DNA from 3 places in the Salimicrobium salexigens genome. Region 3 is predicted to be linked to each of the others. Evidence: predicted binding sites of a transcription regulator. Region 3 holds the regulator's gene; each other region holds the start of a gene.
The links. Region 3 encodes LexA, which represses DNA repair genes until DNA is damaged. Its sites were predicted from a motif close to CGAACATATGTTCG; they were not measured.

Region 1 (10,855 bases), on a different contig from region 3:
GTTACGGCAGCCAGCATTCCGAAAGCGAAACGAAGCAGTGTCCGGTTCTTCACTTTCATAAATAGCAGAAGAATCATCCCAAGAATGCTATAGGTGAGCAGTATATCTCCATGCCAGATAAGAAAAGCATGAATGACTCCGAAAAGAAAAAGGAAAAACATCCTTCGCTGTAAAACGGGTTCATAACTTACACCTTTTTCTACCAGCCGGTCTCTCATCATTTGCAGGCCAAACCCGAACATAAGAGCAAAAAGCGTGTAAAAACTCGCCTGGAAGAAGATATCGATGATCGCCCGGATTACTCCGCTCATTTCTGAAGAAAAGTACTCCTCTCCTCCTCCATATAGAAAGAAAGGAGCATTAAACGCCGGAGCGTTCACCATAAAAATACCGAATATCGCGAGGCCTCTGACGACATCCACCCATTCCAGACGCTCCTTCTCTGCAATTGGACCTCCCTTCGACATAATCTTCCCCCCTTACTTCCTTCTATTGGCTTTTTTCGTAGTGACTCTTTTAGCCGGATCCTGCTTCTGCACCCATTTCACATACTTTTTCATATCAGGGTGGTCCTGGATCCGTTCAATCCGGTTATAGAACCGGGCCAGTTCCCGGTTGGAAAAAAGTGCATGGATCTGACGATGGCAGGCAGTACATAATTGAGCTGTCGGTCCGTGTACGCCCCCATGCTGTTTAGGGATAAGATGGTGCTCTGTCGTTTTTACCGGGAAGCGCCAGCACAACTCACAAATATCCTCCATCACTTCAATCCCCTTTCACCTCCACAACTTTTGCTGCATCGAAAAAGTAAAGCACACTTCTGTACACTTTCCTTTTTCTTATATCTTCAATCGCTTTTGCGTAAAGGGAGAGCTGGGTACGGTAACGGGAAGAAAGCTCTTGTTCCGTTTCCTTTCCGCTCAGACTGTCCGTTTTGTAGTCAAGCAGAATATATCCATCTTTATAAGGGATGAGAAGATCCACGATCCCCTGGATAAATACCCGGTCGTTATCGTCTTCCTCCCAGTCGTTATATACTTCTTTTGCAGGTAGCATATAGTTGAAAGCTGCTTCACGTTCCACTCCCGGTTCGGCGATCACTGTTTTTCCCGTTTCTGTATCAAAAAAACGGGAAATGGCTTCGGCATCGATTGCGTCTGCTTCCTGACGTGTTATTATTTCCCGGGCAATAAGTTTTTCGGTGAATTCTTCCACTTCCGGGGGGGTATGTGGTTTTAGAGAAATATGCTGCATCACGGTGTGCATAGCCGTCCCCCGCTCGGCAGCAGTGAGCGCTTTTTCCTGCTGCATAAATTTAGGTCTCTTTCTCATCGGAGGCCGGTAAGGAAGAACGAGAGTCGTATCGGCATATTCATCCACTTCCTGTTTCCTCTTGATTTCTGTTACCGTCTGTTTAGCGCGTCGTCTTGCCGCCTGCTCGTGAGGATAGCGATAACCCAATCTTTTCTCAACGAACGGTTCTATTTCATGATCAACAGGAGCCCACTTAAGAACGGATTCTTTCACTGTATCATCCCGATGTTCCCTTTCCTTTGCTGTACCGGTTAATTCTCTGCCGTGGATGACTCCGACAGACCATTGTGATTCATCCTTGTGAATGGCGGAAGAAGTTGCCACTTCCACTTCCCCGGCCGTAAGAATCTGGGCCTGCTGATGTCGGACAAGAGAAGGACCGATCCAGTCGAGGTACGATTTCGCGCTCAGCCTGTCAGCTGCCGGCAGTGTCCATGGTTCATAGCGGACAAACCGCTTCCATTCCTCCTGTTTTGCCTGAAAAGAAGCCACATTTCCGACAAGCACCAGTTTTTCCTTGGCCCGCGTAAGAGCCACGTAGAGCACTCTCATTTCCTCGGCGAGCATCTCTCTTTTTTTCTTTTCGCGCAAAGCGTGATAAGCGATCGTCGGGTAAGTGAGCCTTTTTTCGGGGTCGATGTATTTCGACCCGAAACCGAGATCTTTGTGGAGTAAATACCGGGAATTAAGATCTTTCATATTGAACTGCTTATCAATACCTCCGAGAATGACCACCGGAAACTCCAGCCCCTTACTTTTGTGGATCGTCATAATCCGCACGACATCTTCCTGCTCTCCAAGAGCCCGGGCCGCTCCAAGATCGTCTCCCCTTTCTTCCATTCTTTCAATGAAACGCAGGAAACGGAACAGCCCGCGGAAAGATGTAGTCTCATAGGATCGGGCACGGTCATAAAGTGCCCGCAGATTCGCCTGACGCTGCCGTCCGCCGGGCATACCACCTGTGAAATCGTAATATCCGGTCTCACGGTAAATGTACCAGATCAGTTCCGACAGGGCTTCCTGTCTTGCCCGCTCCCGGAAGTCATGGAGCATAACCAGAAACCGGTCCAGTTTTCCGCTTAACGAATCCGTTTCTTTAGCAGTATACAATTTAACAGCTTCATAATAATTTGTCCGCTTGTCTTCCAGACGGATGCGTGCAAGCTCGTCCTCGTCCAGTCCGACAATCGGAGACCTGAGGACCGAAGCCAGCGGGATATCCTGTTTCGGATTATCAATAATCTTCAGCAGGCTGATCATTACCCGGATTTCAATCGCTTCGAAATACCCGGTGGAAAGCTCTGCGTAGACCGGTATCCCCTGCTGTTTGAGTTCATCCATTATAACCGGTGCCCACGTCATAGAACGTTGGAGAAATACTATGTCTCTGAATTTAAGAGGTCTCGGCATACCTGTTTCTTTATCCATTACCTGCATCGGCTCGTTGCCATCGTACCCGAGCCACTCTCTGATTTTCCCTGCGTAAGCCCGGGCTTCAAGCTGCGCCTTTTCCAGATCACGGTAATCTTCTTCCATGTCCTCTTGCTCTTCTTCTGCTTCTTCCCGGTCAATTAACAGAAGTTCCGTACTCGTGTCTTCTTTGAACCATTCGTCGTAGGAGGTGTTCCCGTAAATCAGTTCGGCTTCTTTCTCATACTCCATCTCCCCGACCTCTTCGTCGAGAATTTGGCGAAAAAGGTAGTTCGTTGCATCGAGCACCTGGGTCCGGCTGCGGAAGTTTTTAGCCAGATCTATTCTCTCTCCGTCTTCTTCTTTCTCCTGAAAACGGCTGTACTTCTGGAGAAACAGGGAAGGTTCCGCGTGCCGGAAACGGTATATACTTTGTTTCACATCCCCCACCATAAACAAATCTCCTGCCTCGTCGTCGGCAGTCAATAGTTTAAGGAGCGTCTCCTGTACCAGATTCGTGTCCTGGTACTCATCTACGAGTACTTCCGCAAACTGGCGCTGATAATTTTTCGCCACCTGCGAAGGTACGAGGTGCTCCGGCTGTGAACTTTCATCCCGTAAAATATCCAGTGCATAATGCTCCAGGTCGGAGAAATCGACTACCCCTTTCTCTTTCTTCGCTTCCTGGTAGCGCTGTTTAAAATCTTTCACTACAACTCCCAGCTGAACGATGACCGGATACAACTCTCCCATTTCTTCAAGATATCTCACAAGGGGGCGTGCAAACCATTCTTCCTGAATCTGTTTGAATCTTTTCTTATATCTTTCCCGTATTTCTTTCGCTTCATTTTTCTTATCCTCTGTCACGTCTGATTTTTTTCTCGAAAGCGACGGGAACTTAGCTTCTTTCACGTAGTTCTCAAGCGACTGCCAGGATGTAGCGAGGCTGGCTTTCGCTTCGCGTACAAGAGCGAGATCTTTGTCTGCCGTTTCCCCGTATGTATAAGGGCCGTCCGGCTTGCGGGTAAGTTCAAGAAATTCTTCTGCTTCTTTTTCCATAGCTTCAAGCTGATGATGAACTTCTCTTTTCAGCAGCACAAACCAGGGCAGATCTTCCACCTCTTCATTCACGGAAACGTTATACATTTCTGCCACCTGGTCCAGCCAATCTTCCGGCCACGGATGCTGTTCCGAGAACGTGTACATCTGAAGGATAAGCGACTCTACATCCAGGTCGTGACGGTCCCCGGAGAACCGGTCCACCAGGTCAAAAAAACGGGTTCGCTCCTCGCCTTCCCGTCCATACCAGTCTTCCAGAAGATCTTCCAGCACTTCCTGCTTCATTAAATCCGCTTCTACGGAATCCGCAATTCTGAAGGCAGGATCGATATCCAGGAGATATGCATGTTTCCTTATCACTTCCATACAGAATGAATGGAGTGTCGAAATGGACGCACTCTGCACAAGGGACAGCTGTTTTTTCAGGTGGATAGAATCCGGCGACTGTTCAAGAGCTTTGTCGAGCGCCTCCGTCACCCTGTTCCTCATTTCCTGAGCCGCTGCGTTCGTGAAGGTTACTACGAGAAGGGAGTGGATATCCACCGGGTTCTGCCTGCCAATCACCTTTTGAATGATTCTTTCTACAAGAACCGCTGTTTTCCCCGACCCTGCCGCTGCCGAGACGAGAATATCATGGCCGGAATTATAAATCGCCTCTTCCTGTTCTTTTGTCCAGCTAACCATCGACTTCCCCCTTTTCTTTCAATTTCTCCCAGACTTTGCTGTCTTTCATGTCGGCCAGCTTCCGGTACTGGTTCTCTGCAAGAGTCGGGTCGAACTGACAGACGGAACGGAAGGAACAGAACTGGCATGCCGTTTCCTGTTTCTTCTGATATGGATTAAGCGGAATATTGCCTTCCGTAATATCCATCCCCGCCTGCGTCATCAGTTTACGAACGTAACCGTCCAGCGCTTCGAACCTTCCCCTGTCCGCCACTTTGGAATTGGAATAAAAACCGCCTTTTTCCTTCAATCCTGCCGGAACCACCGGGCTGTAACCTTTATCCGTTTCTGTATCCATCATACGGACAGCGGCTTCATCTTCCAGAAGCAGCCCCTGCATTTTAAAACTTTTCACTATTTCTCGTTCCAGTTCTTCATCATTCAGCACTTTCTTTCCCGTAATCATCGGGTTATGGACATGGAAATACAGTACACCTGCAGGAGTCGCCTCCATCCCGAGCCACTCTTTCGCATTCTGTAATATAACTTCGAGATAAATAAGCATCTGCAGCGATAAACCGTAATATACATCGGAAAGATTCAGACCTCTTGCACTTGACTTGTAGTCAATGATCCTCAGGAACATCTCTTCATTATTCACAGCCTGATCCACCCGGTCAATCCTTCCCCTGAGCATGAGTTCGAAGCCGTTCGGAAGATCCAGACTCATAGCCGGAAGGGCTGCATCTTTCACTTCCCCGAAACCGAGTTCAAGACCGACAGGAGCAAAATTCGTCCGTCTCGCCTGCTCTCCGAGGATATATGTTGCCTGGGCAATCACTTTACTTAACTTCTCCTGAATATACCTGTATCGATTCGAACTCCTGAGCACCTGATGCTGCAGAACCGGTGCAAGTTCCTGTGTGGCACGGCGCGCATACTGTTCGGCAGAGGAACGATCCAGCTCCGAAAACCGCTTCCCTTCCTTTCCGATCCAGTCGGTTATCTGCCGAAGAGCCTCGTGGAACAACTGACCTATATCAGGGGCGTCCAATTTATACGTCCGTCGTTCTTCCAGATTCAGCCCTTTACCGGCAAAGTGCTGAAATCCGCAGCTGTAGTAAGATTCCAGGGCGGAAACACTCGTTTTCACCTGTTTCTTATGCATGCGGCGGGCTGTTTCCTGCTGGAGTTGAACGGGTTCATTTTTATAAAACAGGCTGTGAAGCACTCTTCGCGTCGTGCTCTCTTTCGTTTCCGCCTGAATATACCAGTTCAACACGCCCCACCAGGCATCCTGGATCCGGTATCCTTTAATATAACGGGCCAGCTGGGCAGTGAGAGCCGATCGCGTCTTGACCGGCGTCGTGATAAAACGTTCGGCTTCTTCCAGATCGTCCGGATCCTGAAGAAGCACATGTTCCCTGCAGGCCGGAAACAGCTCTTCAATGCGGGTGATCAGGGGAGAAGCCGCTTTCGCTTTACCTTCTTCGTCACTCAGCGGATAACTTACCCACAATTTCCCGCTCGGCATGGTTGCTGCAAGGTACATGTAGAAACGGTCGTAAAGCAGTCTTTCGCGACTTCCGGCCGCTAATTCCACTCCATGCCGGGACAGAAGTTCCCGGTCTTCCTCAGAAATCATTCCGTCTCCGGCAGGTTTCATTGGCCACGTTCCTTCGTTGACTCCGAGAAGAAATCCGGCTTTGATGCCGTTTAATCTGGAACGGTCCACGCTTCCGACAATGATATGATCCATACTTGGAGGTACGTGAGCGAAAGTAAGGGCATCGAGACCACTTTCGAATGCCTGGCGGAATACCTGAAGGGACATAGTTTCTTCCCCTATCATCTCCACCATTTCGTCGAGAAGTTGAAGCAGACTGTCCCATACCTGTTCCTGCTCCCTTCCTTTCTCCACTTCTCCGTTTTCATCATAGAAACTTCTCCATATTTCAAGCGTGCCCGGAACGTCCATTCTGTCCAGCCATTCAAAAAGAGCGGTCGCCCTCTTTTCATTGGATTTCCTGCCCCGGAGGTCGTCATCCAGATTCCCGAGGGCTTCTGTCACCTGATGACGGTATGCGTTAATGCGATCCTGCTTCTGTTTCTCTTCATCCGTCTGTGCCGCCTGTTCAAAACCCCGAAATCGCTGATATTTCCATGGCTCCGCCGATCTCCATTGCTCCCTCGAACGGATGCCATATTCGAGAACATAATTTTCCAACTCATCAATGGCTTCTTCGTTAAGAGGATGTTTCTTATCGCCGGAAGGGATAAAACCGGTTTTCAACAGCCGGAATACCGCATCATAGCGCCAGCCCCCCTCTACGACATCAAGTGCGGAACGTATCAGTTCCAGGAGCGGGTGGTTCAGCATCGTCCGCTTTTCATCAAGAAAGACCGGTATACCATAATCGGTGAAAATCGTTTCGATTAAACTGTGATACATACCGGCATCACGCATGAGAATTGCTATATCGCGGTACCTGTACCCGTCTTCCCGGACGAGCCGGAGGATTTCCTGGGCAGCTCCTTCCACTTCCGCCCTGGGATGGACAGCTTCATAAATACCGATCGGTACGTCTCCTTCGAAAGAAGGGGCAGGACGTTCTTCAAAGTTATTCTCCAGGTGCTGAAATGCTTTACGATCAAGAAAACGGCCCTGTTCATTCGAAAGGGTGAGCGTCTCCTCCACTTCCACACCCCCTTCTTCAGCCAGCTCTCTGAGAATGGCACAGGTTTCTTTCGTTTCCGCAAAAAGATCGATATCCTCAGGATCTCCGTCTTCTTCGTCGAGTGTCAGTGTGACCTGTACCCGTTCCGCATGCTGGAAGAGTTCGCGCAGAACCTCATACTCCTGGGGAGTGAAGCTGTGAAAACCGTCTATGTATACTTCTGCATCCTGAAGAAATGAAGAGTGGAGTATTTTCTCTCCGAGCAGCTTCAACTGGTCTTCCCCATCCACGTAGACGCCTTCCATATAGTGGGTGAGACGGCTGTAGATATAATGAAGGTCTTCCAGTTTATCCTGCAGCGCCCTTTCTTCAGCGGTCCGGTGGACATACCCTTCCATGGCCTCCATTTGGGATTCAAGTGTGTCAGGAGTCACGCGATATCTTTTGAATTCCGTAATCATTTCTTCCAGCTGATGAATAAACCCCTGTTTCTCCATCGCCTTTTGGAAAACATTCCAATCGGATGTGCGCTCCTCTACGATTTTTCTGAGCAGCATTTGTACTCCCGTAGAGCTTATATAAGATCTCGTCGCCCCTCCGGTTTCCTGAAACACTTTCCAGGCGAGACGGGAAAAACTGAGCACATGGGCCCTCGTCGCCCCGTCGATATTTCCCCGTTTTAATAACGCATACTCCTGCTGGAAGGTCATCTGGTCCGGCACAAGATATACAATTGGGCGGCCTGCAGGCTCCTCCTGCAATTTCGCTTCGATTTCACTCAGAAAGTAGTTGCTTTTTCCGGCTCCCGAACGTCCGGTTATAAACTTGATGCTCATCCGCCTTCCTCCTTTTTCCTTATTTTACAATACCATAAGAAAATGAACCACCCGAGCGGCAGTTCATTGAAATGTTACACCCACCTGTGACATCGGCCAGTAACGTATTGACACTTTTCCGACCACCGAAGCTGAATCGATAAAACCGAAGCTGCGGCTGTCCAGGCTGTGCCGGCGATTATCCCCGAGAACAAAGAGTTTACCCGGAGGGACTGTCGGTATTCCTGTTATTCCTTCGAGCGTGAAACTGGAGGTGAACACTTCCCCGTCTTCCGGACGCAGCTTATCAAGATACGTTTCTTCCAACCGTTCATCGTTAACGTATAATTCGTCGTCTTTCACGGCTATCTCATCCCCCGGGAGACCGATTACTCTTTTCACATAGTCGTCTTTTTCGTTGTAATGAAAAACGATGACGTCCTGCCGATGTATTTCCGTCCATTCGTAGGAGACTTTATTCACCATTAAAAGATTACCATCATATAACGTAGGCTCCATCGACTCCCCGTCCACAATGTAACTTGCGAAGATAAAAGTGCGGAAAACCAACGCCACAAGGGCTGCCAGAATGACCGCACGAAACAGATATTTATGTTTATTCATTCCGTTTCCTCCAAAGGGTTTAATACTGGTAATTTACCCGGGAGAGGTCCGGTTCAACCCTTCTTCCTTCTGGCACGTGTCGCCAGCCGCTGCTCCAAATATTTACCGAGGAGCCAGAAAAGACTGATACAGATAAGCACAACAATAGTTTTGACAGGGTTCGAAGTAAAAGAGGTGATGCTGTCACCGACGAACGTTATCGAAAAAATCATTACGGATTTCCCGAGTACAGCAGCCAGTAAAAAGTCTCTGGTCTTCACTCCGGACAATCCTGCAACGACATTAATGATGGCGGAAGGGGAAAAAGGAAAGCACATGAGAAGAAACAGCGGACCGAATCCGTGCTCTTCAAACCACACCATCACCCGTTTTACCTGACGGTTCTTTCTCAAAAAACGAAAAAAACGCCGACGTCCGAGACCGCGTACTACAAGAAAGACAAGTACGGCTCCTGCCACAGCTCCGATCCATGAGTAGAGAAATCCTTTAATAAGACCGTATACCACGGCATTGGCAACTACAAATACTATGAGCGGCAAAACAGGGAGAAAAGCTTCGATAAGAGGCAGAACTATACCGGGAAGCGGACCAAAGCGCTCCAGCCTCTCCAGTTGCCGTATAGCGTAATCGAACAATTGATCATTTTCAGCTAGCAATTTCAATTCCTCAAGCGTTGGCATAAAGGTTCATCCTACTCTGTTTATCTATAGTAATTTTATTTTACTGGAATTCTTCTTTTCTGCCTACCGTGTCACTTTCGAAAATTGGATTGCATAAGCGAAGGGGTTCTATGATATACTACCACATAAGAACACATGTTCGCAATGAATGAGAGGAGGTCGTGGCATGGCTCACCTGAAAGAAAAACAACTTGATAAAGCCTCCCGCTACCTGTTCCTGACAATGGCGATCACTGTCATAAAACAGGACCGGCGGCATATAGCGAATGGCGCCCACAAGATTAAAGAACCTTACCTCGAGTTGCTCGGTAAAATGGAAGTGTGTGCCAGGGAAGAAAGAAAGCGTCTTCGTTCATTTATGGATACACATCAGGTTTACGTTATTGAAACCTCAAGGCACGAAGCCTTTACCACTTTTTCCTTTATGGCTGCAGGTTATGAGGAAAAGAGAAACTATTTCAATCCGGCTATCCGCAGGAAAGTGGAATTCATCTTATGGGAACTGATGGAGAAGGCTCTGAAACAAAAGAATGTCTCACAGTAGAAGTGAATCGTTTTTCGTACATGAGCCTGAATTGGGCGGTACGTTCCAGCTGGTTCGAAAATACGCCGGGGGAGACAGGTAATTCTTCACATAATTTGTTTACAAATTGAACTCTCGTTTTTCTGGGATCGGTCTGGCCGGGGGCGAAATCACGTACAAAACTGTGGGAAATCCAGGAGCATTCAAGTCTTGAAGGGGACATGGTCGGGAAGTAATAGAGCTTCAGCATCCCGGAGATGACGATGGGGGATTTGTGTGTGTAGTTCGTAATAGCTTTTGTGCCGGAAATTCTACCGGAGAGGTTGCTTCCAAAATACTTACAGGAGTTGTCGATCACTTTCGTGGGGGGCAGGTCCACTATAAATGAATCTTCCACTTCCATCACCCTCGTTCTGATTTTCCCCTCTTCCTCTATGGCGATGAGAGCAACTGTACGTTCGTTTACTTCATATTCAGTTTTCAACGTTTCTTTCACGGTTATCATATCCCTTCCTTGTGAGTACAGTAATTGCTTTTTAAATATAGCAGATTATTTTCGAACCGTCTACGTTCCTGTTATTTTCTTCCGAAAATTCCAACATCTTCACCGTATTTGATATAATAACAGTAAAATACCGGAGGAGAGTGCTATGTGGATTCGGAGAAAGAAATCTGCCCCCAGAGAACTGGAAACTATGGACTTATCCCTGAATGATATACGAAAAGCCATCAATGATTATGCCGAAAAAAAATCGGACAGGGTACCTTTAAGTGTAATCATTAATGAAGACCTCACCATCGACTATGAGCTTCTTGCTCACTTCATCGAAAAAAAACCGAGGAAGACTTTCTACATGTCCCGGGAAACTTACGAAGTATTTGAAGAGGAAAACCTTCAGCTCGCAAAAGATATCGATATGATGCAGCGGGCAGTGGATGCTTACGTTCAGCAGGAAAAAGAACTGCCCGTCATTGAAGATGACCCTTATCGACGGGTTAACTGCTACAAACTGGAGCGCCTCGGTTTGATAACCCACCGCCCCGACAGAGAATTTTATATTACTAAAGAAGAATACATGGTGGATTACG
Region 2 (10,855 bases), on a different contig from region 3:
TGACGATGTTTAAATGGCTCACTCCGGATGGCAACTGGATCCATGAAGAAGGTGTGACGCCTACGAAAAAAGTGAAGCAGCCGGCATTTTTCTACACCCATCCCGTAACGGCCGAAAAGACGCTCGATACGTCGTCTTCCGGCGACAAGGTGAAAAACATTCAGCAGATGCTGAAGGGTCTCGGATACGGTAAGACGGAAACGGACGGTTCTTACGGAGAAGGTACGGAAGCTGCCGTAAAAGCGTTCCAGCAGGACCATGATCTGGAAGCCACAGGGGCCGTCAATGAAAAGACGGGCGGTGAGCTTGAGAAACAGGTCGTCGAAGAAGTGCAGAAAGAAGAGAATGACAGACAGATGCAGAAAGCGCTCGACGTCCTTTTCCGGGATGCCTGAGACCGGAAGTCATAAGACCTGCAGCCCGGGCGGCTGCGGGTCTTTTTACAGAGAGAATACGCACGTGGTGAATGAAAACGATTCTCATATTCATTGACAATCCACAACCTGCCACGTAAAATCTTATACAGAAACTATTTTTGTCCCGTCGTATAACTTTGGAAACGATAACCCTACAGAGTATAAAGGGAGAGATCCTATGGATACACTACAAACGAACAAACTCACATTAGGATACGGAGACTCGATCATCATCGACTCACTCGATATAGAAATCCCGAAAGGTGAAATAACCGTCCTGATCGGAAGTAACGGGTGCGGGAAGTCTACGCTTCTACGTTCCCTTGCCCGCCTTCTTAAACCGAAAGACGGCCAGGTGGTACTCGATCAGAAGGATATTTCCCAGATGAAAACGAAAGAGGTAGCCAAAAAGATGGCCATCCTTCCGCAAAGTCCGTCCACTCCGGAAGGTCTTACCGTCTACCAGCTGGTCAAACAGGGTCGTCACCCTTACCAGTCTTTCACGAAACGCTGGTCGAACGATGATGAACAGGCGGTGGAGAAGGCCCTTGTCGATACCAATCTCGTCGAACTGAAAGAAAGAACGGTCGACTCCCTTTCCGGCGGTCAGCGTCAGCGTGCCTGGATTGCGATGACGCTCGCCCAGGACACCGAGACTCTTCTCCTGGATGAGCCGACGACGTATCTCGACATGACCCATCAGATTGAAGTGCTCGATCTTCTGTTCGATCTGAATAAAGATCATGGCAGAACGATCGTAATGGTGCTTCACGACATCAACCTCGCCTGCCGTTATGCCGACCATATCGTAGCGGTCCGCGACCAGACCGTCTATACACAGGGAAGACCTGAAGAAGTGGTTTCCTGTGAAATGATGCATAACGTGTTCGATATGATGTGTGATGTGAGAGAGGATCCTTTGTTCGGTACGCCGATGTGCATCCCGCACGGGAAAGGGCGCTGTCTCATCAAACAGGCGCAGGAAGAAGCGAAACAGAAACAGCACATATATTCCGTTACGTAATCGAACCCTCCTGGACGGGAGGGTTTTTTTATGCGCATCCTCAGGAGAAAATATATCCCCGTTGTACACCTTTTCAATAAAAGTTCATAATTTAAGTGGAAAGGCAGATTTCTAAGTGTGCAGTTTCGTGGTAAGATGAAGATGGATGCTTATGGAAAGTGTTAAAGATAAGGAAGGATACCGATGAAGAAATTTTCTATATTTACAGTGGGAGTAACGTTCCTTTCCCTTATACTCGGCAATCTGGTTGTGGCGACGGATTCAGGCGATGCCTGCGGTACGTCGTGGCCTTTTTGTAATGGAAAAGTGATCCCTGACCTGACAGATTTTCACATACTGGTGGAATATTCCCACCGCCTGTTCATACCGCTCCTGACCGTCGTCACGCTTATTAACGCGGCAGGTGCTATATACTTTTTCAGGAAAAATAGAGCAGTGCTCGCGTTTGCAGTATTGAGTCTGCTGCTTCTCATCATCCAGTCGCTCATCGGTGGATTCAACGTACTCCTCGGTACACCGCCGGGCTTCACGACTCTCGATGTCACTTTCAGTCAGCTGCTCCTTTTGAACAACGTACTGTTAAGTTACAGTCTGCATGAGAAGAAGGTATCGCTTGATAAGAAACACGCCGGTACCGTGAAGATGAGCTACCGCGCTTTCCTGCTCGGATTCCTTTTTTACGTGGCCCAGGTGATATTCGGGGCTTTCTTTAAACACAGCCGGGCAAGCAACGTCATGATGGATATCGGAGCGGAAGAATATCTGATCCGGTCCGAGACGCTGGCGGACGCCCTGTTTTCGATTCACTGGGTAGCCACCGTCGTCATTCTTGTAAGTGCGATATGGTTCATCTTTTATGCTTCCAAATTCAGATATCACGTATTTCTGTCGTGGCTTTATTTCCTCACCATTTTATTGAACGGAGCGGTAGGGCTCGTGATCGTCGTTACCGGAAACGTCATTCTGGCTTCTTCGATACATATGATCCTCTCGACGCTTACGATGATGGTGGGCGGCGCCATACTGGGAGGATACTGGTTCAAGCTTCACCAGCGGACAATGCGCGCCTGACAGATAAAAACAGCGGCTTCGCCTTTCAAAAGGCGGGCCGCTGTTTTTATGTTCAATGGTTTACGTCTTCAGCTGGAACAGTTCCCGGATATCTTCTTCGCTTAAGCTCTGAAGCATGGATTCTCCGGGCTGGATGATCTGGTCAACGAGATCACGCTTTTTCTGCTGCAGCTGATAAATTCTTTCTTCAATCGTGCCTTCGGAGATCATGCGGATCACCTGTACACTTTTCTTCTGTCCGATACGGTGGGCACGTCCGGCTGCCTGTTCTTCCACTGCCGGATTCCACCACAGGTCGTACAGGATGACCGTATCGGCCCCTGTAAGGTTCAAACCGGTACCGCCCGCTTTCAGGGAAATGAGGAAAATGTCATTTTCTCCTCCATTGAATCGTTCCACATATTCCATACGTTTATCCGATTTCGTGCTCCCGTCCAGATAAAAGCAGTTGTAGCCGAGAGAGGTGAGTTCATCGTACAGCAATGAAAGCATACTCGAGAACTGGGAAAACAGCAGCACCCGGTGATTGTTCTGTTTCAGTTCGTCCAGCAGTTCTTTCAGCTGATCGAGTTTGCCGGAAGTGCCTTCGTAGTTTTCGAGAAACAGAGCAGGGTGGCAGCAGATCTGGCGCAGTCTCGTCAGTCCTGCCAGTATTTCGATCTTCCCTTTCTGCAGTCCTTTGTTCTGAATCGTGTCTTTCACGTCTTTCTGGATTCTTTCGAGATAGGCCAGATACACTTCTTTCTGGTTTCTCGTCAGTTCGGAATACTGGACCGATTCCATTTTATCCGGGAGGTCATCGAGCACTTCCGTTTTCATACGACGAAGGATGAATGGCCGGGTCATCCGGGAAATCTGACTGTGCGGCAGGTTGAGAAACTCTTTTTTATTTTTGTAGAAGCCGGGCATCAGCGTCTGGAAAATCGCCCAGAGTTCGGTCAGAGCGTTCTCGATCGGCGTACCGCTCAAAGCAAAACGGTGCTTCGCATGGATCAGCCTCGTCGCTTTTGATACCTTCGTCGCTTCATTTTTGATGGCCTGGGCCTCATCCAGAATGAAAGCATGGAACTGGTCCGTTTCGTACGCCTCCGCGTCACGGCGGAGCAGCGGGTAGGAAGTGACCCAAATATCCGCCTCCGACTCCTCCCGTATCTGTTCCCTTTCCTCCCGGGAGCCGGAAATGACTTCGGCTTTCAGGCCGGGCGCGAACGTTTCGATTTCCTTCTTCCAGTTGAAGACGAGTGAAGCGGGGGCGACGATGAGTGATCGTCCCACGTTCCCTTTATCTTCGAGTTCCGACAGAAGGAAAGTGATCGTCTGAATCGTTTTACCAAGCCCCATATCATCCGCCAGTATTCCCCCGAGAGAATAATCGGCGAGCGTCTTCATCCAGCGGAAGCCGGTGATCTGGTAAGGACGCAGTTCCGCATCAAGGCCGGAAGGGAGCGGGTGACGGCTCGTTTCGGGATTCCTCAGGTGAGTGATGAGCGTCTGGAATCTCTTTTGCCGCTCCTCCTCGCTCAGTTCCAGCACCTCATCCACCTGCATGCTTCGCATCTGCGAGACGGAGATCGTCGAACCGTCGAGAGAATGGACGTCGAGTTCGTCGGCGAATTCCCGGAACCGGTCGAACGACTCGTTCTGCAGGGAGAGAAGAGTGCCGTCTTTCAGCCGGAAATACTTCTGTTTTTCCATAGCCGCCTGCATGACGTTCGTAATATCTTCGTCATCGATCCCGTCGATTGCAAAAGAGATATCGAGCCAGTCCGTCGATTCGTTTATATCGATCGTCGGTTTCAGCACAGGAGCCGACTGCAGCAGATGTTTCAGCCGTGACGATAAGTACACTTCGGCCTGTTCCTGAAGACGGGGGAGAGTCTCCCTTAAGAAAGTATCGATTTTTTCTTCGTCGTCGATATAGACGAAAGAACCGTCAAACTTGAAGTCCGCCTGCTCGATAAGCTGCATGATTTCGTCTTCTTTCTGAAAATCCCTTTTTACGATCGCCTGATGGTCGGAAGAGGGACGGAAAGGGTCGATACCGTGATCGCCGTAAAGAAACTCGACGTCGATGGTAAGCAGCCAGTCGCGCTGATCGATGGATACGATGCTTCTTACATCTTTTTTGATGATCGACTGTTTCGCCGTTTCGCTGTAGTGCACGTCCCCGGCTTCCTCGAGTACCGGCAGTACGTGGGAAACGATGCCCTCCATATCTTCCGCCGGAATCACCTGGGGCCTGGAGGCAGAGAAAGGGATGGCCTCTTTCCATTTGCGGATTACGTCGTGCTGCTCTTTCGTAAGGGCATAAATCGTATGTCCTTCATACATCAGCCGGTAATCGGACAGGTGCCGGTAGTTCTCCAGTTCCCGGAACGACAGAACGAAATCTTCCTGCCTCCGGTTTACGTGGAAGGACAGTTCCGGTAGCTCCCTGTATTGAAGAGGACCGGGACCCGCCTTCTGTTCCACTATCTTCGTATGTGACTCCGCCAGCAATTCAAGAAGCCGGTGGGCATGAGCGGGAGGTATGGGTAAATACCTCTTTTCCCGGGGAAGAGAAAACTGATCGAAAAACCGTTCTTCTCCTATTATGACGGAAAGAAGGTCGAGAATGGCCGCATCGGTTGCAAAGAGCTGATGAACAGCCGGGTTGTACGTGAATTTCTTCGTTACGGGCAGTTCCTTCTCTTCCGTAACGTGGGTGACGCAGTTTCTTATATCTTTCATGACGTAGGGCTGATACTCCCCCATCTTCAGTTCCAGGGACAGAGCCCGGCTGGACACGTGGAGATAGTAGTGGAACATGAGCGTCGTCTTTTCTTCCGGAAGAACGGTCTCCCGGCGGAAAACTTCGGTCAGCGGTCCCGAATAGGAAACGGGTTTCGGGGACGAGGTATCCCGGGCGAGCGCAGGTGAGAGCTTCTGCATCATCTCTTCCCGAATAGCCAGAAGTACGGCCGCTATATGCTTACAAGTAAAGTACGTTTCGTAAGCTTTGCATTCACAGGTGCTGTCGAAATCGTCCTCATCATAAAAGAAGACCCGCACCTCGTAATCGTCCGTGCCCGTTACTACCGCCCGCCACGACTGGATGGCTTCATTGTAGGAAAGTCCATATACTTTTCCACGTTCGAAGTACGTTTTCCCGCGTTCAAAAAACGCTTCTCCGGTGAGCTGTTTAATTTTGTTCGGTTGTAGTAAAGTAGCTTGCATTGCCGGCATCCTAACTGTTTCAATATTTTCATTCATGTATCGCGTGTATTTAAGCATGGTCCTGATGATCTCCGCCTCCGAAAAACCCGGGGCGGTTTTATCCACTTTTCCTATTATAACAATTATTTTCGTTTTTTGTTGTGCTATACTTTAAAGAAATGAACGATGGAGAATGAGACAGGAAGCGCCGGAGCCGGCTGCACGGATTGATTTTGAAGCGGTTGTGTGCTACTTTTTGTTGAGGGAATGATCAGAGTGGAGGAATTAGAAATGTCAATACAGGAAGAGGTCGGAAAGCGGCGGACGTTTGCGATAATATCGCACCCGGACGCCGGAAAGACGACGATGACCGAGAAAATGCTGCTGTTCGGAAACATGATCCGTTCCGCAGGTACTGTAAAAGGGAAGAAATCAGGAAAATTTGCGACATCCGACTGGATGGAAATAGAGAAACAGCGTGGAATCTCCGTGACCTCGAGTGTCATGAATTTCCCGTACCGGGGTTACCAGGTAAACATTCTCGACACTCCCGGCCACGAAGATTTCAGTGAAGACACCTACCGGACGCTGACGGCGGTGGACGCTGTCGTTATGATCATCGATGCGACGAAGGGAATCGAAGCTCAGACGCTGAAGCTGTTCAAAGTATGCCGGATGAGAGGTATTCCGATTTTTACATTCATGAACAAACTGGATCGCGAAGGACGGGAGCCGTTCGACCTTCTGGAGGAAATCGAGACGGAACTGGAAATCGAAACTTATCCGATGACGTGGCCCGTCGGGATGGGTAAGAGATTCGAAGGGGTGTTCGACCGTCACAACGAGCAGTTCGTCCGCTTTTCGGGAGACGAGCGGGAAGAGTACATCCCGTACAGCGAGCTCGATCAGCACCCGGAACTTACGGAAAATCCGACGTATAAGGAAGCGGAAGATGAGCTGTCTCTCGTTGATGAAGCAGGGGATACGTTTGAAATCGAGAAAGTTCTGAGAGGAGAACAGACCCCCGTATTCTTCGGGAGCGCTCTTGCACCGTTCGGCGTGGAAACCTTCTTCGACACTTTCATCGATATGGCACCGGCTCCGACGCCGCGGAAGTCGACGAAGGGGCTGGTTTCTCCTGAGAATGAAGAATTCTCCGGATTCATTTTCAAAATCCAGGCCAATATGAACCCGAAACACCGCGACCGCGTCGCTTTCGTCCGGGTCTGTTCCGGCAAGTTCGAGCGGGGCATGAGCGTCACTCTCGGGCGGACCGGGAAAGCATTCAAACTGGCCCAGTCCCAGCAGTTCGTCGCTTCCTCCAGTAATACGGTGGAAGAAGGATACGCCGGGGACATCATCGGCATCTACGACCCGAACGTATACCGGATCGGGGATACACTGCTTACCGGGAAAGAGACGTTCGAATACGACGAACTTCCTCAGTTCCCGCCGGAGCAGTTCAAAAAAGTAACGGCCAAAAACGTCATGAAGTCGAAACAGTTCTACAAAGGAATCGAGCAGCTCGTACAGGAAGGTGCCATTCAGCTATTCAAACGTCCGTACTTCGAAGACTATATCATTGGAGCGGTCGGGGAACTTCAGTTTGAAGTTTTTGAATACCGGATGAAGCATGAGTACAACGTCGATATTGAACTCACTCCTTACGGGGAGCGGATACCGCGCTGGCTGAAGGAAGACCAGGTGGACACTTCTCTCTTCGACGACAGGAATATGCTCGTCGAGGACCGGGAAGGCAACAAAGTCGCCCTGTTCAAAAACGACTTCTCGCTGCGCTGGTTCGTAGATAAGCACCCGGACATGGATCTTATCGACCTGTTTGAAGTCAATCAGTATACGCAGACGAACGAATAGACGGCCCTAAGGGTCGTCTGTTTTTTTGTGCCGGGAATACGGCAGGCGGGTTTTCCTTACGATGGGAGGGGATTTCCGCTTCCGAAGGTAACGATTCGGCGTAAATCCCTTCATAAACAGGGCGCATCTTCTTCTTCCCGCCCTCCGGTAACGAATGTTTGTTCGCAGGAGGTTAGAATGATAAACTATTGTGGTAAACTATAGAGGAAAAGATAAGAACGGAGGTTTTTCTTCGTGGAACATACATTTGAACTGCATTCGGATTTTTCCCCGGAAGGTGATCAGCCAAAGGCGATCCAGGAACTGGTGGAAAGAATCAACAGTAATAAAAAACACCACACGCTCCTCGGTGCCACGGGTACCGGGAAGACGTTCACTATGTCAAACGTCATTCAGGAAGTGAAGAAACCGACTCTCATCATCGCCCACAACAAGACGTTGGCCGGGCAGCTCTACAGTGAGTTCAAGGAATTTTTTCCGAACAATGCTGTCGAGTACTTCGTCAGTTACTACGACTATTACCAGCCGGAAGCTTACGTCCCCCAGACCGACACCTTTATCGAAAAAGACGCGAACATCAATGATGAAATAGATAAACTGAGGCACTCGGCGACATCTGCCCTATTCGAACGGGACGATGTCATCATCGTATCCAGTGTCTCCTGTATCTATGGTCTCGGTTCTCCGGAAGAGTACAAAAGCATGGTACTCTCCCTGCGTATGGGGATGGAAAAAGACCGGGACGAGCTGCTGCGGAATCTCGTCGACATCCAGTATGCCCGCAATGATATAGATTTTCAGCGCGGTACTTTTCGTGTGCGCGGGGATTCTGTCGAAATCATTCCGGCCTCAAGAGAGGAACACGCGATCCGGGTAGAGTTTTTCGGAGACGAAATCGACCGTATCCGGGAGGTTGACGTACTCACCGGTGACGTAATCGGTGACCGGGAACACGTCGCTATTTTCCCGGCATCCCACTTCGTAACGAGAGAAGAGAAGATGAAGAAAGCTATTGAAAATATAGAAAAAGAGCTGGAAGAGCAGCTGAAGATTTTCCGGGAAGAAGATAAGCTTCTCGAGGCCCAGCGCCTGGAGCAGCGGACGAATTATGACCTGGAGATGATGCGGGAGATGGGTTTCTGTTCGGGTATCGAGAACTACTCGAGACACCTGACGTTCCGGGAAAAAGGGGCTACTCCTTATACACTGCTCGACTATTTTCCGGAGGATTCCCTCATTATGGTGGATGAGTCCCACGTGACTATCCCGCAGATCCGCGGCATGTTCAACGGAGATAAAGCGAGAAAGCAGGTACTCGTCGATCACGGGTTCCGTCTGCCGTCTGCGCTTGATAACCGTCCGCTCATGTTCGAGGAGTTCGAAAAACACGTGAACGAAATCACTTATCTTTCGGCTACGCCGGGGCCTTATGAACTGGAACATACGGATAAAGTAACTGAACAGATTATCCGTCCTACCGGTCTGCTCGATCCGAAAATCGAAGTGCGGCCGATTCACGGACAAATTGACGACCTGATCGGAGAAGTATACAAACGGCAGGATAAAAACGAGCGGGTGCTCGTCACGACGCTTACGAAGAAAATGTCAGAGGATCTGACTGCCTATCTTAAAGAACTCGGCATTAAAGTGGCTTATCTGCACTCGGAGATCAAGACGCTTGAGCGTATCGAAATCATCCGTGATCTGCGGCTCGGGAAATACGACGTTCTCGTAGGTATCAACCTGCTGCGGGAAGGGATCGATATACCTGAAGTTTCACTTGTAACTATCCTTGATGCCGATAAGGAAGGGTTCCTCCGTTCCCAGCGCTCACTTATCCAGACGATAGGGCGTGCTGCAAGGAACGACGACGGTACCGTTATTATGTATGCCGACAAAATCACCGATTCCATGCAGATTGCCATGGATGAAACAGAGCGGCGACGTGAAAGACAGATCGCTTACAACGAAGAACACGGCATCACGCCGACGACAATCAACAAAGCGATCCGTGATGTCATTCAGGCTACGAGCGAAGCAGAGGAAGAAGAAGAGAGCCCTCTGTTCGATAAGAAACCGTCTGAAATGACGAAGCAGGAGCGTCAGGAATTCATCGATAATATGGAAACAGAAATGAAGCAGGCAGCAAGGGACCTCGATTTCGAACGGGCCGCCGAGCTGCGGGATATACTGCTTGAACTAAAAGCGGGAGGATGACTTGTACATGCCAAGCAAATATATAAGCATCAAAGGAGCAAGAGCCCACAACTTAAAAGGCGTGGATATCGACATTCCGAAGAATAAAATGGTAGTGATGACCGGACTCTCAGGCTCCGGTAAATCGTCTCTCGCTTTCGAAACGATTTATGCGGAAGGGCAGCGGCGCTACGTAGAATCACTGAGCGCCTACGCAAGGCAGTTCCTCGGTCAGATGGACAAGCCGGATGTGGACTCGATCGAAGGACTGTCCCCGGCGATTTCCATCGACCAGAAAACGACGAGTAAAAACCCGCGGTCCACGGTCGGAACAGTGACGGAGATTTATGACTATCTCCGCCTGCTTTACGCCCGTATCGGCCGACCGGTGTGTCCGAACCACGGCATAGAAATCGATTCCCAGACGATCCAGCAGATGGTCGATCAGCTCACCTCCTACGAGGAGCGGACGAAGATGCAGCTGCTCGCGCCGATCGTATCGGGACGCAAGGGAGAGCATAAGAAGACGCTCGAGCGTCTTCGTAAGGAAGGTTACGTACGTCTCCGGATTGACGGGGAAATGAGGGAAGTCTCCGAAGATATTGAACTGGAAAAGAACAAAAAGCATTCTATCGATGTTGTAGTGGACCGGGTAGTCGTAAAAGAAGGGGCGGAAGGACGGATCGCCGACTCTCTGGAAACGGCCCTTGAACTTGGCGGCGGACACGTAACTGTCGACGTAGTCGGTCAGGAAGAAGTGAGTTTCAGTGAACACCATGCCTGCCCGATTTGCGGATTCTCCGTCAGTGAACTGGAACCCCGTAAATTTTCTTTCAACAGCCCGTTCGGGGCCTGTGACCGATGTGACGGTCTCGGCGTGCAGCTTGAAGTGGACATAGACCTCGTCATCCCGAACTGGGACCTTTCCCTGAATGAGGGTGCGATTGCAGCGTGGCAGCCGACGAGCTCCCAGTACTACCCGCAGCTGCTGAAAAGCGTAAGCGCCCACTATGGAATCGATATGGATCTACCGGTAAAAGATATTCCGAAGCAGCAGCTGGAGCGCGTGCTGTACGGA
Region 3 (10,855 bases):
AGATTTATAAAGGAATGGATATAGGAACGGCGAAAATCACGCATTCGGAAGCGGGAGGCGTGCCTCATCACATGATCGATATCAAGTACCCCAATGACACGTTTTCGGCTGCGGAGTTTCAGGACCGGGGTAGAGAGCTGATCGAAGACATTTTTTCGAGAGGGAAAGTGCCGGTGATAGTAGGGGGTACAGGTATGTATATTCAGGGCCTCCTATATGATTATTCCTTTTCCGACACTCCGCGGGATCCTGTGAAAAGCGGAAGGCTGGCATGTGAACTCGAACAGGAAGGCAAAGAGAAGATGCATGAACGGCTTACCTTGATCGATCCGGATGAAGCGGGGAGAGTTCACCCCAATAATACGAAACGCGTACTTAGAGCTTTAGAAATTTATGAAGTCACCGGAAAGACGAAATCCGAGCATGAGTCACTGCAACAGCCTCCATTTTACAACTTCAGAATGATCGGTCTCGAGATGGAAAGGAGTATGTTGTATAACAGAATTGACCAAAGAGTCAATTCCATGGTCAAAGACGGACTTCCGGGAGAAGTCAGCAATCTGCTGGAAAAATATCCGAAAGAGACCCAGGCGATGAAAGCTATCGGTTACAAAGAAATGATCCCTTATCTGGAGGGGGGGGAGGAGTTGGAGGAAGCGGTAGCACTTCTGCAGAGAAACTCAAGGAGATACGCCAAACGACAGTATACGTATTTCAAAAATAAGCTTCCCGTAGATTGGTATGAAGTGACCGAGGAGAATTTTGCAGAAAAAGTTTCTTTAATTTTGTCAGATTTAGAAGGATTTTTGATGTTGCCGGAGAAATAAACTGTTAAGCTAGAGAGATAGAATGGAGGAGGATCATTTTATGAGCCAGACAGTGAATATTCAGGATAATTACTTGAATCAGTTGCGTAAGGATAAGATTCCATTGACGCTGTTCCTGCTGAACGGTTTCCAGTTAAAGGGAACTATTAAAGCTTTCGATAACTTTACAGTGCTCGTTGAAACTGAAGGGAAGCAGCAGTTGATCTTCAAACATGCGATTTCCACTTTTTCTCCGAATAAAAATGTTACATTAGAAGACATGTAAACCGGGCGCTTTTGGCCCGGTTTTATTATTGAAAAAAGTCTGCCTTTCGAACTTAATTTGCTTCCTTTTTCCCTGATGATACAGTATGAGAGGATATCAGGCAGAAAGAATCCGTTCCCGGAGGGATGAAATCGGTCCACAGCGGGAAGACTGCAGTAATAAAGACTTTTATTAAAGGGGGATGCTTATCTTTGGATAAAGAGAAGGCGTTGATTTTAGCAAGAAAAGACCCGAGAAAAAAAGAAACATTCGATTATTCACTGGAAGAACTGAAAGATTTAACAAAAACTGCCGGGGGCGAAGTTGTGAGTGTACTTGTCCAGCAGCTGGAAAAACCTCATAAAGCTCATTATCTTGGCGACGGGAAGCTGGAAGAAGCGAGAGGTGTTATAGAGGAAGATGATATTGAACTGGTAATCATCAATGATGAACTGTCACCGACTCAGCTCCGAAACATTACGAACCGACTGGAAGTCAGAGTAATAGACAGAAGCCAGCTGATTCTGGACATTTTTGCATATAGGGCCAAAACTAAAGAAGGTAAACTGCAGGTGGAACTTGCCCAGTTACAATACCTCCTCCCGAGACTGTCGGGTCAGGGCGTTCAGTTGTCGAGACTTGGAGGCGGAATAGGTACGCGAGGCCCTGGGGAAACGAAGCTGGAAACGGACCGCCGCCACATCAGAAGGAGGATCCGTGATGTAAGGACGAGACTCGATCAGGTCGTGGAGCACAGGAAGCAATACAGAGAACGAAGGAAAGAGAACAGTGCGTTTCAGGTGGCGATCGTCGGATATACGAACGCCGGAAAGACGACCTTTTTCAATAAAATAACTTCCGCCGATTCTCTGCAGGAGGATAAGCTGTTCGCTACACTCGATCCGTTGACGCGGCAGACCCAGCTCCCATCGGGGCTCGAAGTTCTCATGTCCGATACGGTAGGTTTCATACAGCACCTGCCTACAACATTGATTGCCGCCTTCCGTTCCACTCTCGAAGAAGTGACGGAAGCCGACTTCATTCTGCACATCGTGGATGCCTCGGCCTCCGATCATGACCAGCATGAAAAAACGGTCCTCTCTCTTCTTGAAGAACTTGGAGCCGAGAATTTGCCACGGCTTACCGTTTATAATAAGCAGGATAAGGTGGAGGGACCATTTACACCGATGGAAAAGCCGTCGGTCCAGACTTCCTTTAAAGATGACAGAGGAGTCGGGGACGTATTATCGGCAATTGAAGAAGTACTATCGGAAAACTGGGATCCCTACCATACGTATGTGAAAGCGGAAGAAGGTAAATTCTTAAAAACACTGGAGCTTAACACGCTCGTTTACGTACGCGACTTCCTTGAAGAGCGCGGGGAGTACGTAGTGCACGGATATATTGACCCTCTGCACCCTTTGAGGGATAAAGTAATACCGAAGGAGCATAAAGATGAATGATATTGTGAATATAGAAGAGGAAGTCCGTCCTTACAAAGAAAAGATCGAGGACGTTGTGCTGCATAATCAGGAAAAAGTGCTGGATGCTTTTCAAAATCAGAACGTAGCGGATCGTCATTTCCATTCGGAGACAGGCTATGGCTATGACGATGAAGGAAGAGATACGCTCGAAGGAGTTTATGCGGAAATATTCGGAGCTGAAGATGCGCTTGTCAGACCTCAGCTCGTTTCGGGTACCCATGCGATTTCCACCGCTTTTTTCGGTGTTCTCCGTCCGGGGGATGAGCTTCTGTATGTGACGGGCGAACCCTATGACACTCTCCGTGAAGTAATTGTACCTGCCGGGGAAGGAGCAGACCACGGATCCCTGCACGACTTCGGCATCAGTTATCGTGCCTTACCTTTAAAAGAAGGGGAGGTGGATGCAGAGCGTTTCCGGGAAGTCATCACTTCACGAACGAAAATGGTAGCCATCCAGAGGTCCAAGGGGTATGCAGACAGACCTTCTTTTACTATTGAGGATATTGAAGGAATGGTAAAGGAAATAAAAACAGTGAAACCTGATGCGATTGTTTTTGTGGACAATTGTTACGGGGAATTTGTAGAGAAAGCGGAACCACTGGAAGCGGGAGCCGATCTGATCGCAGGCTCCCTCATCAAGAACCCCGGCGGCGGTATTGTACGTACGGGCGGATACATAGCCGGGCGGAAAGAACTGATTACTGCCTGTGCACACCGGCTGACGGCTCCAGGACTCGGCAAGGAAATGGGTGCCACGCTTTCCGTTCTGCAGGAGATGTACCAGGGTATATTCATCGCCCCCCACGTAGTCGGGGAAGCTCTGAAAGGAGCGGTTTACACGGCGAAATATCTGGATAGTTACGGATTCCGGACAAAACCGTCCTATGATGAATACCGTACGGACCTGATTCAGACAGTGTACTTCGACAATGCGGAGCAGATGGTCGATTTCTGCCGGGAGATCCAGAAAGCTTCACCGGTAAATGCCTTCGCCCTTCCGGAACCGGGCCCGCTTCCGGGATATGATTCCGACGTCATTATGGCGGCCGGCACGTTTATTCAGGGTGCGAGCCTTGAACTGACAGCAGACGGCCCGCTCCGGCCTCCCTACATGGCTTTTGTCCAGGGAGGACTAACGGCGGAACACGTGAAAATAGCAGTGCGGCGTGCCGTAAATGCTGTTACGTCATAGGGAACTACGAAAGGAAGCCGGAATACTCCGGCTTTTTTCATGTCAACTTTCCTGACATCGCTTGACAATTGTTTGTTTTGAATTATAATAATAGTAAGAATTCTTGGAGGGGGTGGCAGAAGTGAGTGATGAAGTACGACGTTCCATGCCGCTGTTTTCTATGGGAATCGTCCAATCCCTTACTGCCCTCACTCCGAGGCAAATTCGTTATTACGAGCAGAATGGGCTGGTGACTCCGGCCCGTTCCAAAGGGAATCAGCGACTGTTTTCGTTTAATGATGTAGACCGGCTTCTTGAGATTAAATCACTTGTAGAAAAAGGGGTCAATCTTGCGGGTATCAGGCAGGTGTTCGATTTGAAACAGGAAACGCCCCGCCCTGATTACAAACCCGGGGAAGTACAGGAAGTCTACCATCAGCTCAGCGAAAAAGAGTTACGGAAAATGCTTCGTAAGGAAATTGAGAATGATGCAGGAAAAGGAAATTTTGGACTCAGACAGGGAGAATTATCAAGATTCTTTCACTAAATTATGGGAGGCACACGCATGGGCTTAACAAGAGAAGAAATTTACAAGAAGATCGAGGAAGAGAACGTCAAATTCATCCGTCTGCAGTTTACGGATATGCTCGGTATTATTAAAAACGTGGAGATCCCGTTCAGTCAGCTCGACAAAGCTCTGGATGGAGTGATGATGTTCGACGGTTCTTCCATTGAAGGATTCGTACGAATCGAGGAGTCCGATATGTATCTGGTACCGGATTTCGATTCTTTTCTCGTACTTCCATGGACTTCCGAGAAAGGGAAAGTGGCACGATTCATCTGTGACATTTACAACACGGATGGTACTCCATTCGAAGGGTGCCCCCGCTATAACCTGAAGCGCAACCTGAAAAGAATGGAAGAGCTCGGTTTCTCCGCTTTTAACCTTGGTACCGAACCGGAATTTTTCCTGTTCAAGATGGATGAAAACATGAATCCTACCCTTGAACTGAACGATAAAGGCGGCTACTTCGACCTTGCTCCGACCGACCTCGGGGAGAACTGTCGACGGGATATCGTACTGGAGCTTGAGGAGATGGGTTTCGAAATTGAAGCTTCCCACCACGAAGTCGCTCCCGGGCAGCATGAAATCGACTTCAAATATTCGGAAGCAGTGAAGCACTGTGACGATATCCAGACGTTTAAACTCGTTGTTAAAACCATCGCCCGTAAACACGGTCTGCATGCAACGTTTATGCCTAAACCTCTCTTCGGAGTGAACGGTTCCGGTATGCACGCAAACATGTCTCTGTTCACGGAAGAAGGAAATGCTTTCTTCGATGAGAACGGCAAAGAACAGCTCTCGGATGTAGCTTACCAGTTTACTGCCGGTATTCTGAAGCATGCCATGGCTTTCACGGCAATAACCAACCCGATAGTGAATTCCTATAAGCGTCTCGTTCCGGGATACGAAGCTCCTTCTTATGTAGCCTGGTCGTCCCAGAACAGAAGTCCGCTCATCCGCGTTCCGACGTCCCGTGGAGTGAGTACACGTATCGAAGTACGCAGTGTCGATCCGGCTGCCAACCCGTATATGGGGATGGCCGCTCTGCTTGCTGCGGGTCTCGACGGTATCGAGAACAAACTGGAGGTACCTGAACCGGTGGATCGCAACATTTACGTGATGGATGAGGAAGAGCGCAGAGAAGCGGGAGTGACCGATCTTCCGGCTACACTGTATGATGCACTTCAGGAACTTAAGAAGAATGATGTGATGGTGAAGGCGTTGGGCGAACACCTGTATGAGCACTTTATCGAAGCGAAAGAAATCGAGTGGAACATGTTCCGTACCCAGGTACACCCTTGGGAGAGGGAGCAGTATCTGCAGACGTATTAATGGGAACCTCTCTCAGGGGAATTTCCGTTGAGAACGTTTAGATTTACATGACCATAAAACCATAAAACTAAATTAAAAATCCTCCATTACCGGCCGGTAATGGAGGATTTTTAAGTGTATACAGGGGGAGCGGTTCAGTGTACGTTCCTGAATAAGCCGACCACTTTTCCGAGAATGGTGACGTCATCGAGAAGGATAGGCTCCATGGAGGAGTTTTCCGGCTGAAGGCGTACGTGATCCGCTTCTTTGAAGAATCGCTTCACTGTAGCTTCACCCTCGTCTGTCATACCGACAACGATATCTCCGTTTTGAGCGGTGTTCTGCTTACGGACGATTACCTTGTCTCCGTCAAGAACGCCGGCTTCTATCATACTTTCTCCCTGGATGACGAGTATGAAAGTATCTTCCTCCGTGCTGCTTATCGTATCCGGCACCGGAAGATATTCTTCGATGTTCTCTACTGCAGTTATAGGAACACCGGCGGTTACTTTACCGATCACGGGAGCGAACGTCGCTTCCCCTTTAGGGATTTTAGTACCTTCCTCCAGGTCTATCACTTCGATCGCCCGCGGTTTCGTCGGGTCTCTCCGAATGAAACCTTTCTTTTCCAGTCTCGCGAGGTGGCCGTGTACGGTAGAACTGGAAGCAAGACCTACGTACTTACCGATTTCCCTGACGGACGGGGGATATCCTTTGTCGATCACTTCCTGTTTTATGAAATTCAATATTTCCTGCTGTCGTTTGGATAGGTTAGTCATAATGTCACATCCTGTATAGAAAATTTATTACATATATTGTAGCACGTAGGATGCCGGAATACAAACAGGCGTTCGAACTTTTGTGTTGACAGGAACAATAGTTCGTATATAATGATATTTACACGAACATAAGTTCTAAGGAACAATAGTTCTATCGGGAGGTATTCCATGTTTCATAAATTATCCAAGCAGGATCTTACTCATATCGTTCTGTTCATTCTGAGTCTGGTTTTCCTATACATTGCAATGGTTTCCAGTGTTTAAATCCTGTATCATTTCTCTGTGGGAGAGGTGGTAAGGATGAAAGCGGTCTTGTATTGCAGAGTAAGTACGGAAAAAGAAACCCAGGTTACGTCTATACAGAGACAGAAGGAAGAACTTAAAAAACTTGCGGAGAACCATAGTATGGATATTGTGGAAGTTATCGAAGAAAAAGCCAGCGGGTACTCCATCGAAAGGGAAGGTATACTTCGTGCACTTGATATTTTCTCCTCGAAAAAAGCGGAAGCACTCCTGATTCAGGATGAGACGAGACTCGGCAGGGGGAACACGAAGATCGCCCTTTTACACCAGCTCGAAAAGCTCGATGTGACGATCTATACGGTGACGGGGAGCGGGGAAATGGAGATTTCCGAGTCTGATTCCATGGTTCTGCAGATCGTCGGAGTGGTGGAAGAGTATCAGCGTTATCTTCATAACATGAAAATTCGACGAGGGATGAAAAAAGCGGTGGAAGATGGTTATGACCCTTCCAAAAATTTGAAGAACATCGACCAGGCCAGGGGGCGGGAACGTATTGATTTCCCTGTGACGGAAGTGGCACGTCTCCGGGAAAAGAAGCTCACGTTTCAGGAAATTGCGGCTACTCTCCGCGGTATGGGGTATGATGTCTCCAAAGCGACGGTGCATCGCAGATATAAAGAAAGCCAAACATTTGAAAATGAAAATACGTCGCGTTATCATAAGTAAAGATAATACCCTTCAGTATATACAGGGTAAGTAAAGAGGTGACAAAACATGTTGGCACAACACAAGCTTGATCGTATAAACGCTTTAGCTAATAAGAAAAAAGAGCAGGGCCTTTCTTCTGAAGAGCAGAACGAACAGCATGAATTGCGTCAGGAATATTTACAGAACGTGAGAAAATCTTTTAAGAACCATTTAAAAGGCATGACGGTCATCGATCCGGAAGGACAGGACGTTACCCCGGAGAAAGTGAAACGTATGCAGCAGAATGAGAAAAAACATTAAAAACCTGCGGGAATCGCAGGTTTTTTGTGTGAAAGCGGTTTACTGACTTGCTACGAAACCTATTTCATTATAGGATTATACTTGTTACATATTCCGCATCAGAAAGGGGAATGGCATTGACTAAAGATATTGAACAGAAGTCTATTAATACTATTCGTACACTGACGATCGACGCAGTGGAAAAAGCGAGTTCGGGGCATCCTGGTATGCCGATGGGCACGGCGCCTATGGCTTACAAACTCTGGACGGAGTATATGGAGCACAACCCGAAGAACTCCGACTGGTTCAACCGTGATCGGTTTGTACTCTCGGCAGGCCACGGATCCATGTTGCAGTACAGTCTGCTTCATCTTTCCGGATATGACGTAACGATGGATGATATCAAAAATTTCCGCCAGTGGGACTCCAAAACGCCCGGACATCCGGAAGTGGGGCATACGCATGGCGTGGAAGCGACGACCGGACCGCTCGGCCAGGGTATTGCCATGGCTACCGGGTTCGCGATGGCGGAAGCCCATCTTTCGGCCAACTACAATACAGATAAACATTCAATCATTGATCATAATACGTATGTCATCTGCAGTGATGGAGACCTTATGGAAGGTGTATCTCAGGAATCCGCGTCTCTTGCGGGTCACCTCGGTCTCGGAAAACTCATAGTACTATATGATTCCAATGACATCTCTCTTGACGGGGAGCTGAACCGTGCGTTCAGTGAAAGCGTAGAGAAGAGATACGAAGCCTATGGCTGGCAGGTTCTGCGTGTAGAAGACGGAAATGATACGAAAGCTATCACCGATGCACTCGATAAAGCGAAGAAAAATACCGAACAGCCGACGATGATCGAAGTGAAAACCGTCATCGGCTACGGTGCACCGAACAAATCGGGTAAAGCGGATGCGCACGGAGCACCTCTTGGGGAAGACGAAGTGCAGCAGACGAAAGACTACTATGGCTGGGAATATGAAGAAACGTTCTATGTGCCTGATGAAGTTTATGAAGACTTCCAGGAAAAGATCCAAAAACGCGGGGAGAAGAAAGAGGAAGAATGGAATAAGCAGTTCGAAGAATACAGAAAAGCTAACCCTGAGCTGGCCGAAGAACTTGAAAAAGCCATCAAAGGTGAACTTCCGGAAGATTGGGAGCAGGTTCTCCCTGCTTACGACACGTCCAGTGACAAAGCGGCCACCCGTGCAACGTCCGGGGAAGCGATCAACGCTCTTTCCGATAAAATCCCTTACTTCTTCGGCGGAAGTGCCGACCTTGCAGGTTCCAACAAGACGACGGTCAAGGCGCAGGAAGACTTTTCAAAAAATAACTATGCAGGAAGAAACATCTGGTTCGGTGTCCGTGAACACGCTATGGCAGCGGCTCTGAACGGAATGGCTTTACACGGAGGCCTTAAAGTATACGGAGGCACATTCTTCGTTTTCAGTGACTACCTGCGCCCGTCTCTCCGTTTGTCAGCTATTCAGAATCTTCCGGTGAATTATGTGTTCACGCATGACTCTATTGCTGTAGGGGAAGACGGCCCGACTCACGAACCTGTAGAACATCTGGCTGCACTTCGGGCTATTCCGAACCTCTCGGTCATTCGTCCGGCAGACGGGAACGAATCCAGTGCGGCGTGGAGACTGGCACTGGAATCCACGTCCAACCCGACAGCTCTCGTGTTGACCAGGCAGGGACTGCCGACGCTGGAAGGGACGAAAGAGAAAGCTTATGAAGGTGTGAAAAAAGGAGCTTACGTACTCAGTGACTCCGACAAAGACACACCGGATACCATTCTTCTGGCTTCCGGATCGGAAGTGCAGCTGGCTATGGCAGCCAAAGAAGAGCTTAAGAGCAAAGGCGTAGATGCCCGCGTTGTCAGCATGGCTTCCTTCGATCGTTTCGAAGCTCAGAATGATGCCTATAAAGAAGAAGTATTGCCGAACAGTGTACGTAATCGCGTAGCTATTGAAATGGCTTCTTCCTTTGGCTGGGAGCGTTTCGTCGGTCTTGACGGTAAAGTAGTGGGTATTGACCGCTTCGGAGCTTCGGCACCTGGAGCGACCGTTATTGAAAACTTCGGTTTTACTGTCGAAAATGTTGTGAAGCACGTAGAAAGCTATGTGAAGTAGGACAAGAATCGGGGACTTCGGAAAACTATCCGGAGTTCCTGTTTATTACATAAGGCTCTTCACTTCCGCAGTTTTAAGGGCGGAAGACTTAGCCGGTGTCCGAGGTCTTGAGTTTTAAGCCCGGAGGAACGATATGGTATAATACAGGTAGAGAAACGTTGGGGAACAGCAGTCCGGCAACGGGTCCCGGGTACAGTTTTGAAATTTTTCAAACGTGATCGGCGGGTGCCGGAAATTATGATCGAAACTATTGAGTCATAAATATTGTGTACATCTGTTCACCCGTCTATTGTAATCCCCGTTTCAATTTACTATACTGTTATGGGATATATTATGAAAGGGGAAACTTATTATGGAATTAGGAATTATATGGATTATTCTGATTGCATTAGTCGCGTTAATAGCAGGAGCGGCTTTAGGCTTTTTCATCGCCAGAAAATATATGATGAATTATTTGAAGAAAAACCCTCCAATCAATGAACAGATGCTGCGGACACTGATGATGCAAATGGGTCAGAAACCCTCACAGAAGAAGATCAACCAGATGATGAAACAGATGAACAACCAGATGGACAAGTAAGCGCCGCTCCATCTTCCCTGCCTGTCCTGCCGGTTATCCGGTATGGCGGGCAGGTTTTTTTGTGTTTTGTCAGAGAAGACGCTGGCAAGTAACATAAATTACATTTAAATGTCTTCTTGAGGGGGATGGAGGGGAAATCAGTGGAGACTTATGATGGGACATCCTTCGAAAAAGAATAGATCCTTAAAAGAAATCGAAGGATTTTTCACAAAAGCTTACGAAGATATGTTTTCTAACGAAGAACAGCTTACTGATACACTCCTTCAGGGGATTATCTCTCCTTATGTGCATGATCGGGGGAAACTGAGTCTTTTTCAGCAGAAATAAAAACATTCGTCTAAATGCTCGGTGGATAAAACTGACAGGGCCCAAATGAGGGTTCTGCCTGTTTTATGGTTTTCGTTAAACTGGAGGATAGTGATAAAAAATGAAGAAGGTATCTCTGCTTTTCAAATAAAGGGTGTGGTATGATACACCTGTAAAGTTTCAAACTGAAGCGGGATGATGCCTGCATCTCCAA

Region 1: a site for LexA is predicted at 9,372-9,385, ahead of BW931_RS00570 (YhjD family protein). Genes of this name have one in related genera too.
Region 2: a site for LexA is predicted at 7,733-7,746, ahead of uvrB (excinuclease ABC subunit UvrB). Genes of this name have one in related genera too.

The regions. Positions count from the first base shown of each region.
Region 1 is NZ_FTOK01000001.1:97,338-108,192, reverse strand. It holds gene BW931_RS00600 (DUF418 domain-containing protein) at 1-467, opposite strand, end outside; gene BW931_RS00595 (HNH endonuclease) at 480-761, opposite strand; gene addA (helicase-exonuclease AddAB subunit AddA) at 766-4,467, opposite strand; gene addB (helicase-exonuclease AddAB subunit AddB) at 4,460-7,960, opposite strand; gene lepB (signal peptidase I) at 8,024-8,563, opposite strand; gene BW931_RS00575 (TVP38/TMEM64 family protein) at 8,617-9,243, opposite strand; gene BW931_RS00570 (YhjD family protein) at 9,410-9,787, shown strand; gene BW931_RS00565 (competence protein ComK) at 9,732-10,250, opposite strand; gene BW931_RS00560 (DUF3939 domain-containing protein) at 10,417-10,855, shown strand, end outside.
Region 2 is NZ_FTOK01000004.1:108,383-119,237, forward strand. It holds gene BW931_RS06150 (S41 family peptidase) at 1-395, shown strand, start outside; gene BW931_RS06155 (ABC transporter ATP-binding protein) at 595-1,440, shown strand; gene BW931_RS06160 (COX15/CtaA family protein) at 1,624-2,511, shown strand; gene BW931_RS06165 (DEAD/DEAH box helicase) at 2,572-5,727, opposite strand; gene BW931_RS06170 (peptide chain release factor 3) at 5,998-7,581, shown strand; gene uvrB (excinuclease ABC subunit UvrB) at 7,816-9,798, shown strand; gene uvrA (excinuclease ABC subunit UvrA) at 9,806-10,855, shown strand, end outside.
Region 3 is NZ_FTOK01000003.1:184,526-195,380, forward strand. It holds gene miaA (tRNA (adenosine(37)-N6)-dimethylallyltransferase MiaA) at 1-827, shown strand, start outside; gene hfq (RNA chaperone Hfq) at 868-1,092, shown strand; gene hflX (GTPase HflX) at 1,284-2,534, shown strand; gene BW931_RS05090 (methionine gamma-lyase family protein) at 2,527-3,747, shown strand; gene BW931_RS05095 (MerR family transcriptional regulator) at 3,869-4,273, shown strand; gene glnA (type I glutamate--ammonia ligase) at 4,292-5,623, shown strand; gene lexA (transcriptional repressor LexA) at 5,758-6,381, opposite strand; gene BW931_RS05110 (YneB family resolvase-like protein) at 6,682-7,350, shown strand; gene BW931_RS05115 (DUF896 domain-containing protein) at 7,399-7,632, shown strand; gene tkt (transketolase) at 7,743-9,755, shown strand; gene BW931_RS05125 (YneF family protein) at 10,108-10,335, shown strand; gene BW931_RS05130 (hypothetical protein) at 10,486-10,662, shown strand.